2 regions of the Micromonospora cathayae genome follow, and region 1 is predicted to be linked to the other one. Evidence: riboswitches for the same ligand, from Rfam matches in the RefSeq annotation. Region 1 holds a riboswitch; the other holds the start of a gene.
What was found. A riboswitch is a leader RNA that binds a small molecule or an ion and turns the genes downstream of it on or off. The one in region 1 is predicted to bind cobalamin.
Positions count from the first base shown of each region.

Region 1 (3,403 bases):
TGGCGAGGCCGGTGGCGAGACGCCGGGACAGAGGCATCAGGGGTGCCTTTCGCAGAGCGGCCGGGGGGATACTCCGGAGGGCCGGCACCCGGTGCGGCGAGGCGCACCGGGTGCCGGCGGGGGTCAGGGAGCGGCGATGCCGGGCGGGGCGCCCGCGCCGAAGGCCCAGCCCTCGACGCTGCCCGGCGCGGGGTTGTAGCTGCTCGCGCCGGAGGTGCTGTACGACCAGGCGCCGCCGCTGGGGGCATGCCAGTACGACCAGTACGCGGTGACCGGTGGGGTGTTGACGCACGGCTCGGTCGCGGCGGTGGGCTGGCCGTTGATCCGGCAGACGAACGCCAGCCCCCACCGGCTGGTACCGGTGACGGTGAAGCCGGCACCCTGTAGGGCGGCCAGTCCGGTGGCCGGGTCGCCCGGGGCGCAGGCGACCTGGACGGTGCCACCGAGGGCGGTGAAGTCGACCACCACGGTGACGCCCGAGGTGCCGACGCAGGCGGCGGCGTGCGCCGCCCGGGGCGCGGGTTCGACGACGGTCAGGGCTACGGCGGCGACCGCGGCGACCAGCAGACCGGCGAGCCGGACGCGCGCGGCGGATCGGTGACGGAACACGATTCCTCCTGGGAACGGGCGGACGGTGGGACGGCTCACGGGCAGGCGGGCAGCGGTGCGCCCGGCGTGGCGTCGGCGGCGGACAGCCGGGCGTACCCGATGCCGGTCAGACCGAGGACGGCCTGCGTGGTGCCCCGTACGGCGGTGTCCGGGTCGAACGCGCCACCGTCGAAGTCGACCGCGCCCCGGTCGGCCGGCGCGCCCGAGCAGCCGACCTGGAGTCCGACCAGGAACGCGCGGGCCCGCGCCCACGCCAGCGGGTGGCGGCCGGCCCGCAGCGCCTGCGCGGCGAGCCCGGTGCTGTTGGCGTTCACGGTGCCGGCCGCGTTGGCGAAGCCGCCGTCGGCGCGTTGCACGGACAGCAGCCACCCGAGCCCGGCGGCGGCGTCGGCCGGCCGGTCGGCGGCCTGCAACGCCTGCACCGCGAGCGCGGTGGCGTCCACGTCGGAGGTGCAGGTCGGCTGCGCCGGCACCACCGGGTAACCGCCGTCGGCGCACCGGGTGCCGGCCAGCCAGCCCGCCGCCGCCGGCGGCGCGCCCGGCGCGGTCCGGTCCAGGGCGAGGATCGCCAGGGACTGGCTGAACGCGTTGCTGTAGTCGCCGTACGCGGACCGGTCGGTGAACCGTCCGTCGGGTTGTTGCAGTGCGCGCAGCCGGGCGATCAGGTCCAGCCCGCCGACGTCGGTCGGGTCGCCACCGCGTACCTGCACGGCGAGGGCGAGTTTGGCGGTCGCGCCCGCGTACGCCTCGGTGCCGCCGTCGCCGAGGTAGCCGTCGCGGATGTCCGGCCGGGTGACCCAGGCCAGCGCCCGCGCGCCGGAGTCGTCGGCGACCCCGGCGGCGGCGAAGGCGAACACCCCGTCCAGGGTGAGCCCCTGGTCCGGGTAGGCGACGCCGCCGAAGACCACCTCGAAGCGTTCCCCGTCGACGAGTTGACGGGCCAACCAGCCGGCGGCGGCCTCCGGGCGGGTCACGACGGCCCGCCCGGAAACGGCGGCGGCCGGGGTGGCCCGCTCGGGAACGGCGGTAGTAGGGGTGGCCCGCTCGGCAACGGCGGTAGCCGAGGTGGGCCGCTCGGGAGCGGCGGTGGCCGGGGTGGTGAGAATGAGTGCGGCGAGTAGGCCGCAGAACGGGGCGAGCAGGTGGTGCCGGCTCAGGCGGACGACCATCGGAAGCGCCTTTCCGGCCCGGCGGTCGTCAGAAACCCGGCCGAACGCCGCCACGCGGAGCCGACCGGGACTCCGACCCGTGGGCCACGACGGGTGGGGGAGCGGACTCGCACGTACGACGGGTATTCGGGCTCGCCGCCAGGTGTCTGCCACCTCGACGGCCTACCGTTGCGGGCCAGCGCCGGACTTCGACCGGACTTCCCCCGCACGTACACGCGTTGATGCAGTTGTGGGCACAGTCTGTCCGGGCCGCCGGTTGCCTGTCAACGCGTCGTGCGTCGCAGCCCGTCGGCGGTCCGGTCGTGCGTCGACGGTGCCCGGGACCCGGCCGCGGGTCGACGGTGCCCCAGGGCCAGCAGCAGGCCGACGGCGGCCCCGGCGGCCCCGACCCCGGCGGCGTACCCGGGCAGGCCGGTCGGGATGCCCAGGTGGACGGTGATGCCGAGGATGCGGGACAGTCCCCACGGCAGCAGCGCCAGCTGGTCGTTCCACACCGTCAACGCACGCTCCGGCCCGATCACCGCGACCAGGCCGGACAGCACGCCGAGCGGTACGCCGGCAGCGGTCAGCGTCCACCCGACGGCGCTCCGGCGGCGCAGACCGTACCGGTCCCGCAGGATCAGGCCGGTGGCCACGAACAGCCAGCCGAACGCGGCGAACGCCACGGTGACGTACGCCGCCCGTGGGGTCGGCGCGGTCCAGAAGACGAACCAGTACCGGCCCGGTCCGCGCCCGGCCAGCGCCGCCAGCAGCAGCACACTGCGCAGCACGGCGACCCCGCCGACCACGGCCCACAGGTGGAACGGGTCCCGCCGACCGACGGCGAGCCGGACGACCAGGGCGAACAGCGCCCACCCGCCGAGGGTCACCAGCAGGTGCGCCGGGGCGGCGAACCAGGTGAACACGAGCCGGCTCGCCACCAGCAGCACCGCCGGGACCAGCCACACCAGCACCCGGTCCACCCGGGACACCGGTGCCGGCAGCGCGCTGACCCGCCACGGCCGGACCGCACCCCGCAGCAACCCCCGCGCGGCGGCCGCACCGGGTCCACGGCCCCGCAGGCCGTACAGGGCCAGCAGCAGGATCGACCCCAGCAGCAGCCGGGCCGCCCAGGCCATCGCCGGGTCCCGGTCCGCGCGCGCCGCGCCGAGGTCGGCGGCGGTGAAGTGGTACGCGGGCAGGTCGACGTCGCCGCCGTAGCGTTGCCGGTGCAGGTCACGGGCCTGGTGGTACGCCGTGGCGGCCCGCCGCCAGTCCCGGTGGGCGGCCGGGGAGCCGGTGTCCAGCCACTGCACGTGCCGCAGCACCATGGTCCGGTACGCGCCCAGCGTCTCGAACAGGTTCACCTGGTAGTCCAGCGTCCGGGTGAACTGCGCGTACAGTCCGGCGTCCCGCCAGGTCCCCGGGTCGGTGGCGGCGACCAGGTCGCGCATCCGGCGGGCCAGCGCGACGGCCCGTCCGCCCTCGGCGACCGCCTCGTCGACCCGGCCGTCGAGCACGGCGTAGATGCTGTCGAGCGCGGCGGAGTCACCGGTCGGAATGTCCCACTCGAAGATCCACATCATGGGTGGGGGTTCCAGCCCGAGCGCCCGTACCGACCGCTGCGCGTACGGCCCGATGTACAG
Region 1 is NZ_CP118615.1:4,363,782-4,367,184, forward strand. Features, by position in the region: gene PVK37_RS19920 (prenyltransferase/squalene oxidase repeat-containing protein) at 1-37, opposite strand, end outside; gene PVK37_RS19925 (hypothetical protein) at 124-612, opposite strand; gene PVK37_RS19930 (peptidase) at 645-1,778, opposite strand; cobalamin riboswitch at 1,879-2,005, opposite strand; gene PVK37_RS19935 (hypothetical protein) at 2,042-3,403, opposite strand, start outside.

Region 2 (3,403 bases), 2.4 Mb from region 1:
TCACCGACGGTGTCTCGTTGAGTCCGGGCAACATCACCAACATCGTCCTCCAGTACTCGTACATCCTGGTGCTGGCGATCGGCATGGTCATCCTGATCATCGGCGGCCACATCGACCTGTCGGTGGGGTCGGTGGTCGCGCTCACCGGCGCGGTCTCCGCGGTGCTGGTGATCCGCGAGGGCCACCCGTGGTGGATCGGTGTGCTGGCCGCGCTCGCGGTGGGCGTCGCGGTGGGCGCGTGGCACGGCTTCTGGGTCGCGTACGCCGGCATCCCGGCCTTCATCGTCACCCTGGCCGGCATGCTGCTGTTCCGCGGTCTCACCCTGCGGGTGCTGGACAACATCTCGCTGTCGCCGTTCCCCGCCGAGTACCAGCAGGTCGCCGCCGGCTTCCTCAACGGCCTCTTCGGTGGCCAGGGCTTCGACGCGTTCACCCTCTTCATCGGGGCGTTCGCGGTGGCCGGGTACGCGGTGGCCGTCTTCCGGACCCGGGTGGCCCGGATCCGGTACGAGCAGAAGGTGGAGTCGTTCCCGCTGTTCGTGGCGCGGGTGGTGCTGGTCGGTGCGGTGGTGATGGCCTTCGCCTGGCAGCTGGCCCACGCCCGGGGCCTGCCGATCGTGCTGATCGTGCTGGCGGTGCTGGTGCTGGTCTACGGCCTGCTCACCCGCCGTACCGTGTTCGGTCGGCAGGTGTACGCGATCGGTGGCAACCTGCCGGCGGCGATGCTGTCCGGGGTGCGGGTGCGTACCGTCAATTTCTGGGTGTTCGTGAACATGGGCTTCCTGTCCGCCGTGGCGGGCGTCATCTACTCGTCCCGGTCCAACGGGGCCCAGCCGGCGGCCGGCAACATGTTCGAGCTGGACGCCATCGCGGCGGCCTTCATCGGCGGGGCGGCGGTCACCGGCGGGGTCGGCACCGTGGTCGGCGCGATGGTCGGCGGGCTGATCATGGCGGTGATGAGCAACGGCATGCAGCTCATGGGGGTCGACCAGTCCGTGCAGTCGGTGGTGAAGGGCCTGGTACTGCTCGTCGCCGTCGCCTTCGACGTCTGGAACAAGCGGCGCGCGGCGGGTGCCCGCTGACCCGGTACGGAGCACGGGGCGGCGCGCATCGTACGTGCCGTCGTCCCGGCGGGCAAGATCACGAAGGCGACACGCCGAGGGCGACATATGGTGTTGCTTGTCGTCCGGCCACACCAGATATAGTGCTGCCCGTAGCTGGTTCGGGTGCTCCCTGACGGGGGTGGCCGAGGCAAGAGGGAACCCGGTGCGAATCCGGGGCTGCCCCGCAGCGGTGAGTGGGAACGACCGCCGTCACACAGCACTGGGCCGTCCGGCCCGGGAAGCGACGGCCAGTAGGCGACCGGGACTGTCCGGTCCGGCCCGCGAGTCCGAAGACCTGCCAGCACGCCGTGCGCGGCAGCGTACGGCGGTCGGAGGCCGCGCGGGACGGCCGACGCCATCGGTCGGCCGGCGACGGCCGGCCCGCCCTCCGGCGACCAGTGGCGTCCCCCCACGCGTGTACCCGGCCTCGTGGACAGGCTGAGGAGGGGGACATGACGGTGATGCGGGTGCGCAAGCGCAACGGCGACACCGAACCGGTGGACGTCAACAAGATCGTCAGGGCGGTCGAGCGGTGGGTCGCCGACCTGGACGAGGTGGACCCGCTGCGGGTCGCCACGAAGACGATCAGCGGCCTGTACGACGGGGCGACCACCGGGGAACTGGACCGGTTGTCGATCCAGACGGCGGCCGAGCTGATCGGCGAGGAGCCGCAGTACTCGAAGCTGGCGGCGCGGCTGCTGGCCGCGTACGTGGACGCCGAGGTCCGGGGGCAGGAGGTGACCAGCTTCAGCCAGTCCATCCGGTACGCGCACGGCCTCGGACTGATCGGCGACGGGACGGCCGCCTTCGTGGCCGACCACGCGGCGCAGCTCGACGCCGCCGTGGACCCCGCCGGTGACCTGCGGTTCGAGTACTTCGGACTGCGGACGGTCGCGGACCGGTACCTGCTGCGGCACCCGGAGTCGCGGCAGGTGGTGGAGACGCCGCAGTACTGGCTGCTGCGGGTGGCCTGCGGGCTCTCCCGCACCCCGGACGAGGCGGTCGGCTTCTACCGGCTGATGTCCAGCCTGGCGTACCTGCCGAGTTCGCCGACGCTGTTCAACTCCGGCACCCGGCACACCCAGATGTCGTCGTGTTTCCTGGTCGACTCGCCCCGTGACGAACTCGATTCGATCTACGAGCGGTACCACCAGGTGGCGAAGCTGTCGAAGTTCTCCGGCGGCATCGGCATCGCCTGGTCCCGGGTACGCGGCCGGGGCGCGCTGATCCGGGGCACCAACGGCCGGTCGAACGGCATCGTGCCGTTCCTGAAGACCCTCGACGCCGGGGTGGCGGCGGTCAACCAGGGCGGCCGGCGCAAGGGCGCGGCCTGCGTCTACCTGGAGCCGTGGCACCCGGACATCGAGGAGTTCCTGGAGCTGCGGGACAACACCGGCGAGGACGCCCGGCGTACCCACAACCTGAACCTCGCCAACTGGATCCCGGACGAGTTCATGCGCCGGGTCGAGGCGGACGCCGACTGGTCGCTGATCGACCCGTCCGACGCCCCCGAACTGCCCGACCTGTACGGCGAGGCGTTCGACGAGGCGTACCGGGCGGCCGAGAAGAAGGCCGTCCGCACGGTCAAGGCCCGTGACCTGTACGGGCGGATGATGCGGACGCTCGCGCAGACCGGCAACGGGTGGATGACCTTCAAGGACGCCTCCAACCGGCTCTCCAACCAGACCGGGACGCCCGGCAACACCATCCACCTGTCGAACCTGTGCACCGAGATCCTGGAGGTGAACAGCGACACCGAGACCGCCGTGTGCAACCTCGGCTCGGTCAACCTCGGCGCGCACGTCGGCCCGGACGGCGTCGACTGGGCGAAGCTGCGCGCCACGGTCCGCACGGCGGTGGTGTTCCTCGACCGGGTGATCGACATCAACTACTACCCGGCCGAGCAGGCGGCGGCGTCGAACCCCCGGTGGCGGCCGGTCGGGCTCGGGCTGATGGGGTTGCAGGACGCCTTCTTCACGCTGCGCCTACCGTTCGACTCGGCGGCGGCGAAGGAGCTGTCGACCCGGGTGCAGGAGGAGATCCTGCTGACCGCCCTGGAGACCTCCGCCGGGCTCGCCGAACGGTTCGGCCCGCATCCGGCGTACCCGCAGACCCGGGCCGCGCACGGCGACCTGCACCCGGACCTGTGGGGGGCCGAACCCACCCAGACCGGGCGGTGGACGGCGCTGCGGGCCCGGATCGCCGCGCACGGGCTGCGCAACTCGCTGCTGGTGGCGATCGCCCCGACGGCCACCATCGCCTCGATCGCCGGCTGCTACGAGTGCATCGAGCCGCAGGTG
Region 2 is NZ_CP118615.1:2,013,087-2,016,489, forward strand. Features, by position in the region: gene mmsB (multiple monosaccharide ABC transporter permease) at 1-1,082, shown strand, start outside; cobalamin riboswitch at 1,202-1,420, shown strand; gene PVK37_RS09315 (ribonucleoside-diphosphate reductase subunit alpha) at 1,556-3,403, shown strand, end outside.
Region 2: linked by a shared signal. The riboswitch ahead of PVK37_RS09315 (ribonucleoside-diphosphate reductase subunit alpha) and the one ahead of PVK37_RS19930 (peptidase) in region 1 are both predicted to bind cobalamin.